Regions from separate parts of the Kribbella koreensis genome, predicted to be linked through region 2. Evidence: predicted binding sites of a transcription regulator. Region 2 holds the regulator's gene; the other holds the start of a gene.
What was found. The regulator HrcA, encoded in region 2, represses chaperone genes, less so after heat shock. The targets are predictions, from matches to a motif close to TTGGCACTCGNNNNNNNCGAGTGCCAA.
Positions count from the first base shown of each region.

Region 1: the regulator HrcA is predicted to act here: its motif matches at 2,050-2,076, upstream of ABD116_RS22830 (FmdB family zinc ribbon protein).

Region 1 is NZ_BAAAHK010000011.1:179,767-184,159, forward strand. Features, by position in the region: gene ABD116_RS22825 (penicillin acylase family protein) at 1-1,925, opposite strand, end outside; gene ABD116_RS22830 (FmdB family zinc ribbon protein) at 2,096-2,449, shown strand; gene ABD116_RS22835 (SAF domain-containing protein) at 2,505-3,128, shown strand; gene mscL (large conductance mechanosensitive channel protein MscL) at 3,277-3,684, shown strand; gene ABD116_RS22845 (GNAT family N-acetyltransferase) at 3,889-4,393, opposite strand, start outside.
Region 2 is NZ_BAAAHK010000027.1:26,024-30,416, reverse strand. Features, by position in the region: gene ABD116_RS41035 (ThuA domain-containing protein) at 104-745, shown strand; gene ABD116_RS41030 (Gfo/Idh/MocA family protein) at 730-1,833, shown strand; gene hrcA (heat-inducible transcriptional repressor HrcA) at 1,944-2,963, shown strand; gene dnaJ (molecular chaperone DnaJ) at 3,001-4,140, shown strand; gene ABD116_RS41015 (16S rRNA (uracil(1498)-N(3))-methyltransferase) at 4,163-4,393, shown strand, end outside.

The sequences.
Region 1 (4,393 bases), on a different contig from region 2:
ACGTTGAAGTACGCCGCGGGCGCGGAGTCGGCCGGCTGGGTGAAGTCCCAGTTCCGAAGCGTGTCCTGGCCCTGCCGGTCGAACTCGTCGTTGATCTGGACGTGCAGCAGGTACGGCATCAACTGCTCGGCGTTGCGGTTCTTGGTGTCGAGCTGGATCGAGGCCATCGCGTTCGCGTCGAGCTTGCCCGCGGCCCGGACCCGCTCGAGGATCTGTTGCGCGCGGTAGCCGTAGTCCCAGTCGTCGGTCAGGTGGTACGGGTACGTCTCCGGCACGACCGCCTGGTTCGCCGTCACGATCACGCCGTCGACGGGGTCGGCCTCGGTCGGCATCGCGTCGAACGGGATGTAGCCCTTCCAGTGGTAGCGCGAGTCCCAGCCCGGCACCGGCCAGTCGCCGAACCCGGCGTTGCGGATCGGGACCCGGCCGGGCGCCTGGTAGCCGATGTGGCCCTCGCGGTCGGCGTACACGAGGTTCTGGGACGGGACCTCGAAGATCGAGGCGGCGGCCCGGAACTGGGTCCAGTTCTGGGCCCGGTTGATCGCGAACAGGGCGTCGGCGGTCCGGCCCGGGGTCAGCGCGGTCCATTGCAGGGCGACGCCGAACGCCTCGGGGCTCTTCAGCTTCTTCGCCGACAGCTCGCCGGCCTCGCGCTCGTCGTCGCCGACGTCGGAGATGATCGGGCCGTGCCGGGACTCCCGGACGATGATCGTCTCTTCCTTGTCCTGGCCGGCGACCTTGAACTTCTCCTCGCGCCGGGCCAGGCCGGTGCGCTTGTTGTCGTACATCACCGCGTTCGGCCCGGCGAACTTCTCCAGGTACAGATCCATCACGTCGGGGTCGAGGTTTGTGAAGCCCCACGAGATCGAGGCGTTGTGGCCGATCACCACGCCGGGCAGGCCGGAGAAGCTGAACCCGGACACGTCGTACGGGCACTGCGTGTTGACGTTGTTGCAGTGCAGGCCGATCTGGGTCCAGATGCCCGGCATCGTCGCGCCGAGGTGCGGGTCGTTGGCCAGCAGCGGCTTACCGGTGGTCGTGTGCTCACCGGAGACGACCCAGGAGTTCGAACCGATGCCGTCGCCGCGGCCGATCAGGTCGGGCAGGCCCTTGGCCACCTTGTCGATGGTGTCGAGCGACTTGAGCAGGTCCTCGGTCAGCATGCCGCGTTGCGGCGCCGGGGCCTGCTCGGAGGTGGTGAACGCGCCGCCCTTGGTCACCGCGGCCGTCGCGATGATCGGCTCGTTGCGATCGAAGGGGTAGTCCGGGTAGAGGCTGGCGATGTTGGCGACCGGGTACTTCGCCGCGAGCTTGGTGCGGGTGATCTCGTCGTCCATGTTGCCGCCGAGGTCCCACGCCATCGCCTTCAGCCAGGCCAGCGAGTCGGCCGCGGTCCAGGGCTCCGGGTGATAGTCGGGGCCGGTCGGGTCCTTCAGCGACAGTACGGCGTACTCGAGGCTGAGGGCGGAGCCCTCGTGGGTGTCGAGGTAGGCGTTGACGCCGCGGGCGTAGTCGTCCAGGTACTGCCGGGTGGTCGGCGTGAGCAGGGCGAGCTCTTTCTCCGCGACCCGTCGCCAGCCGAGCGTGCGGACGAACTTGTCCGTCTCCAGCGCCTTCTTGCCGAACAGCTCGGCCAGCCGGCCGGACGTCACGTGCCGGCGGAAGTCCATCTCGAAGAACCGGTCCTGGGCGTGTATGTAACCCTGAGCGGCGAACAGATCACCCGGCTTGTCGGCATAGATCTGCGGGATGCCGTTGCCGTCGCGGACCACCTCCACGTCCGCGTCGAGTCCGGTCAGCTCCACCGTCCCGTCGTAGCCGGGGAAGGAGTGGCGGACGACGAAGACGCCGGTCCCGGCCACCACCAGGAGCAAGGTGGCGAACACGATTCCGGACAGGATGATGACACGCAGCAGGCGACGCACGGACCAAACTTAGAGAATCCGGCCCCGCACCCCAAATGCCGCTCCCCGAAACCTGTGGACACAGAGCGGTCTAGACCGCCGATCCCGGGCAGAAGTTGGAATACTTCGGGCCCGTAACGCATTATTAGCAGTCGAGTAGTAGGAGTGCCAGCGGCCTGAAGGGGAATCACGTGCCGACGTACCAGTACCAGTGCACCGAGTGTGGTAACTCGCTCGAGGTCCGCCAGAGCTTCACCGACGACGCCCTGACGGTCTGCCCCGAGTGCCAAGGGACCCTGCGCAAGGTGTTCAACGCCGTGGGTGTCGTGTTCAAGGGCTCCGGTTTCTACCGCAACGACAGCCGCTCGTCGGGGACCAGCACGCTGCCGGCCAAGAGCGAGTCGTCCTCGTCTTCGTCGTCGGAGTCGTCGTCCAACGGATCGAAGGCGTCGTCCTCGGACTCGTCCAAGGGTTCGTCGTCGTCTTCTTCCGGCTCGTCGGGTTCGTCCGGGTCGTCGTCGAGCAGCAACACCAGCGCCGCCTGAACTTCCTTTGTGGACAACGGAAGAACGGGCTTCTTAGGCTCGTACCTTCCCTGGCATGAGCCGACTTCTTCTTCGTGACCTGCTGAAAGCCGTTCGCCGGCACCGCCGCCTGCTGGCCGGGGTGTCCGCGGCGGCAGCCGTGTACTGCGGCATGGCCGCCCTTTCCCCGCCACCACCACCGACGGTCGCCGTCCTGGCCGCCGCCAGAGACCTGGCCGGTGGCTCGCCGCCGACGGCGCGCGACCTTCGAACGCTGCGACTCCCTGTCGCCGTCGTGCCCGCCGGCGCCCTGCAGCCGGGCAGCGACGTCGCCCGACGTGTCCTCGCGGGACCGGTGCGCTCCGGCGAGCCACTCACCGACGCGCGGTTTCTGAGTCCTGCGTCACTCCCCGCCGGGCAACTGGCCTATCCCGTCCGAATCGACGACGCGGACCTGACCACGCTGCTCCAGGTCGGCGACCGGATCGACCTGTACGCCGCGACGAGCACTCCGGCCGATGCCGCGACTCCCCTGGCTGGCGCCGTGCGGGTGATCGCATTGCCCGCGGCGCGTCCGTCGTCAACCGGGACCTCGGGGGCGCTGGTCGTGATCGCGGCCGGGCGGGACGTGATCGGCCGGATCGCGCAAGCGACGGCGAATGCACGGATCAGCTTCGCACTGACGCCCGACACCAGCTGATCCATCGACTGGTCACTTATCGGACACGGGCGGTGGCGATCAGTGGCGGTGCGGCGCGGTTGCTCGCGATCCAGCGAGTGGAGTCCTACGTTTTGCGGGTACCCAGCCGAGGGTCCGCCCGGGCCCCGCATCGTGGAGGCACTGCACAATGATCGACGGCTTCAAGAAATTCCTTATGCGGGGCAACGTCCTCGACCTCGCCATCGCGGTCGTGATCGGCACCGCGTTCGCCACCGTGGTGAAGACAGTGGTCGACAACCTCGTGTCGCCACTGATCGCCTCACTCGGCGGCAGCAACGTGAACGGACTGGCCTTTCACATCGTCGACGGCAACGCCGCCTCGAAGGTCGACATCGGCGCGATCATCAACGCCTTCGTCGTCTTCTTCCTGACCGCGCTCGTCGTGTACTTCGTCCTGGTCGTCCCGATGAAGAAGATCCAGGACCGTCGCGCGGCCAAGGCCGGCACGCCCGAGGAGGAGCCGGAGCCGTTGACCATGGACCAGGAGCTGCTGGTCGAGATCCGCGACGCTCTGCGGGCCCGTCCGCTGAACTGACCGAGGTCATGAAGGTCCGGTCGGCTGTGTCCTCGCAGTACAACGCAGTCGACCGGACCGGCGGCCGCGGACCCGCAGCCCGGTCGGCTCCGGCAGTCCGGTCGGATCCGGCGGGTCATCGGCTCCGGCAGGGCAGCTGGCCACGGCGGGTCAATCGGCTCCGGCGGGTCAGTTGGCCACGGCAGGTCAGTTGGCCACGGCAGGTCAGTTGGCCACGGCGGGGCGGTTGGCTCCGGCGGGTTCGTCAGTCGTGGGGTATTGGAGCCAGGTGTAGTTGATGGGTTGGGGCTTGTTCCATTCGGCGGCTATGTCGTCGGGGACGGGCTGGAAGCCGGCTCGGAGGTAGGCGCGGATGGCTTGGGTGTTGTCGGGGCGGACGCGGAGGAAGATTTCGGCGTAGCCGGCGGACCGGGCCGGTTCCAGGAGAGCGCGGACGAAGTCGGTGCCGACGCCCTTGCCGCGCAGCGCCGGGTCGACGATGAGGCGGGCCAGCTCGACTTCGTCTTCTTCGTCGTCGAGCCAGAGTTCGCCGTACGCGACCGGGGTTTCGCCATCGAAGTACAGGTAGGCCCGGATGTCGTCGGCGATCGCGCGCCAGCTGGTCAGGATGTCGGCCGGGAACGGGTACTCGTCCCGCCCGGTCAGCAACGCGACCTCCTGCGCCGTCGTCGCCCAGCCCGCGACGAGTGCCGTGTACTCACTCTCGAAC
Region 2 (4,393 bases):
CGCCGGGACGGGGGTTGAAGGCCCCCGATCGGCCGCCTAAGGTCGCAGAGCTGAACCGATTCATCCGATCTCTACACCGATGAAGAAATCGAAGGGTGGCGGCGTGACGACACGACGGGCACTGGTGGTCCGGGGTGGCTGGGAAGGGCATGTCCCGGTCGAGGCGACCGAGCTGTTCATCCCCTTCCTGAAGGAGAACGACTTCGAGGTGACGGTCTCGGACACCACCGAGAGCTACCTCGACCTGGCCGGCGTCGACCTGGTGCTGCAGTGCATCACCATGAGCGAGATCACCGCCGAGCAGGTCAAGGGCCTGGAGGCGGCGGTCCGCGCCGGTACCGGTCTGGCCGGCTGGCACGGCGGCATCATCGACTCGTTCCGCAGCAACACCGACTACAGCTTCATCACCGGCGGCCAGTTCGTCTCCCACCCCGGCGGCGCCGTCGACCACCGGATCGAGATCGTCTCCGACGATCCGATCGTCGAGGGTCTGACGCATTTCGACCTCCGCACCGAGCAGTACTACGTGCACGCCGACCCCACCAACAACGTGCTCGCCACGACCACCTTCCGCGCGCACCCGGACTTCCCGTGGATCGAAGGCGCGACGATGCCGGCCGTCTGGACCCGCACCTGGGGCGACGGCAAGGTCTTCGTCTGTACGCCGGGCCACTCCGTCGCCGACCTCGACACGCCAGAGGTCCGCACCATCATCGAGAGGGGCCTGCTGTGGGCGAGCAAGTGACCAACGTCGGCATCGTCGGCACCGGTGTCATCAGCGGTACGTACCTCGAGCACCTCGCCAAGCTCCCCGGCGTCCAGGTGGTCGCCGTCGCCGATCTCGACCTCTCCAGGGCGCAAGCGATCGCCGACCAGAATCCGGGCGTCCGGGCCCTGACGTCCGAGGACCTGTTCGCAGACCCCGACGTCGACATCGTCCTCAACCTGACCATCCCGGCCGCGCACGCACCGGTCCACCAGGCGGCGCTGCAGGCCGGCAAGCACGTGTACGGCGAGAAGCCGCTGGCTGTCGACCGTGCCGAGGCAGAGCCGCTGCTCAAGCTCGCGGCCGCCAACAACCTCCGCATCGGCTGCGCGCCCGACACCGTGCTCGGCACCGGCACGCAGACTGCCCGCGTCGCGCTCGACCGCGGCGACATCGGCGTACCGACGGCAGCGTCGGCCTACTTCGTTACGCCCGGGCATGAGCTGTGGCATCCAGCCCCCGAGTTCTACTACCAACAGGGTGGCGGCCCGCTGCTCGACATGGGTCCGTACTACATCACCAGTCTCGTCACGCTGCTTGGACCGGTGAAGCGGGTCACTGGTCGGGCTGGGCGCTCGCAGGAGCAGCGGAAGGTCCACACCGGGCCGCGGGCGGGGGAGACGTTCCCTGTCGACGTACCGACGCACGTGACCGGCGTACTGGAGCACGAGTCGGGTGCGCTCACCACTGTGCTGATGAGCTTCGACGTGTGGGCCGCACGGCTCCCGCGGATCGAGATCTACGGCACCGAGGGCAGCCTGTCCGTCCCGGACCCGAATGGCTTCGACGGCACGGTGGAGATTGCCACTGCGACCAACCGTGACTGGACGCAACTCCCTGTAGCCGGTGGGTACGCCGGTGCCGGCCGCGGCGTCGGTGTGGCCGACATGGCTCGCGCGCTGCGCAACAACGAGCCGCACCGGGCCGATGGAGCGCTGGCATATCACGTGCTCGATGTGATGGAGTCGCTGCTCGAGTCTGCGGCTCAGGACCAGTCGGTGGACGTGGCGAGTACGGTCCAGCGGCCTGCCGCCGTACCTTTGGGGGCATCCCCGGAATTAGCCTGAGACACGGCCCACGCCGTTACGCGTCGGTAGGTGTCGTGCGGGCTCGGTAGACTGGCACTCGAAACTCGGGAGTGCCAGCCCGAGGGGCCGACGTGAGAGGGGTGGTGCGCGTGCTGGACGAACGCAAACTGGACGTGCTCCGGGCCATCGTCGAGGACTACGTGGCCACCCATGAGCCGGTCGGCTCGAAGACCCTGGTCGACCGGCACAACCTCGGCGTCTCCCCGGCCACGGTCCGCAACGACATGGCCGCGCTGGAGGAGGAGGGGTACATCACCCAGCCGCACACCAGCGCCGGCCGGATCCCGACCGACGCCGGCTACCGGCTGTTCGTCGACAAGCTGAGCACCGTCAAGACGCTGTCGCCGGCCGAGAAGAAGGCGATCTCGTCCTTCCTGGTCGGCGCGGTCGACCTGGACGACGTAGTACGGCGTACCGTCCGGCTGCTGGCGCAGATCACCCGGCAGGTCGCCATCGTGCAGTACCCGACGCTGAGCCGGTCGAGCGTGCGGCACGTCGAGGTGGTCACGATGACGCCGCGACGGCTGTTGCTGGTGCTGATCACCAGCACCGGCCGGGTCGAGCAGCGGATCGTGGAGACCCACGACGACGTCGACGAGCAACTGATCGCCGACCTGCGCTCCCGGCTGAACACGGCGCTGACCGGCCAGCGGCTGACCGACGCGGCCACCTCGCTGGAGAGCGTCACCGAGACCTTCGCACCGCCGAACCGGCCGCTGGTGGCCGCCATCGTGACGAGCTTGCTGGAGGCCTTCACGGTCGAGGGCGAGCAGCGGATCGCGGTCGGCGGCGCGGCCAACCTGACCCGCTACGGCGACGACTTCGAGCGCAACGTGAAGCCGGTGCTGGAGGCGCTCGAGGAGCACGTGATCCTGCTCAAGCTGCTCGGCGAGGCCACCAACCCGCAGACGCTGACGGTCCGGATCGGCCACGAGAACCCGTACGAAGGACTTGCCACCACCTCGGTCGTCGCCACCGGCTACGGCTCCAAGTCGGAGGCGCTGGCCACCCTCGGCATCGTCGGCCCGACCCACATGGACTATCCGAGCACGATGGGCGCTGTCCGCGCCGTCGCGCGCTACGTCAGCCAGATCCTGGCCGACTCGTGAACCACCACCACACACTGCCTACCAAGTGGCTTGGAGTATGAGCACCGATTACTACGCCGTCCTGGGCGTCAGTCGCGACGCGACACAGGACGAGATCAAGAAGGCCTACCGCAAGCTGGCCCGCCAGTACCACCCGGACGTGAACGACTCCGAGGACGCGCACCACAAGTTCCAGGAGATCGGCCGCGCCTTCCAGGTGCTCAGCGACCCGCAGAAGAAGCAGGTCCACGATCTCGGTGGTGACCCGTTCGCGAGCGGTCCGGGCGCGGGCGGCGCCGGCTTCGGCCAGGCGTTCACCTTCACCGACATCATGGACGCCTTCTTCGGCCAGACCGGCGGGGCGACCCGCGGGCCGCGGCCACGCACCCGGCGGGGCCAGGACGCGCTGATCCCGCTGCGGATCGACCTCGCCGAGGCGGCCTTCGGGACGACCCGCGAGCTGAAGGTCGACACCGCGGTGCTCTGCCCGACCTGTTCCGGCTCCGGCGCCCAGGTCGGCTCCGAGCCGGTCACCTGCGAGATCTGCCACGGCCGGGGCGAGGTCACGCACACGCAGCGCTCGTTCCTCGGCGAGGTCCGGACGATGCGTCCGTGCCCGAACTGCCGCGGCTTCGGCACCACCATCCCGAACCCGTGTGTCGAGTGCGCCGGCGACGGGCGGGTGCGCTCCCGGCGTACCGTCACGGTCAAGATCCCCGGTGGCGTCGACAGCGGCACCCGGGTCCAGCTGACCGGCCAGGGCGAGGTCGGCCCGGGCGGTGGCCCGGCCGGCGACCTGTACGTCGAGATCGAGGTCGAGCCGCACGAGATCTTCACCCGCAGCGGTGACGACCTGCACTGCACGGTGACCCTGCCGATGACGGCGGCGGCGCTCGGTACGACGATCGACCTGCCGACGCTCGAGGGCGAGACGACGCCGCTCGAGATCCGGGCGGGGACGCAGTCGGGGACGGCGATGACGCTGACCGCTCGCGGTGTACCGCGGTTGCGGCACGCGGGTCGCGGTGACCTGATCGTGCAGGTGATCGTCGAGACGCCGACCAAGCTGGACGACGCGCAGAAGGCGTTGCTGCAGCAGATCGCCGCCGCGCGGGGCGAGGAGCGGCCGGTCGGTCATGTCCAGGCGGCGCACAAGGGTGTCTTCGGGCGCCTGCGCGACGCCTTCGGTGCGCATTGAAAACGACTTAGGCTGCCGGGCGATGGGACTCGCGGTCTTCTACCTGCCTGACCTCGACGGCCCCGAGCTGGTACTGGACGGGGCCGAAGGGCGTCATGCGGCCGTCGTACGCCGGATCGGTCCGGGCGAGCGGATCCGGCTGACCGACGGCCGGGGCTCCTTCGCCGAGGGTGCGGTCACGGCTTCGTCCAAGACCGGCCTGACCGTGGCGGTCGACCGCCGTGGTGAGGTCGACGCTGCGAGCCCGCGGCTG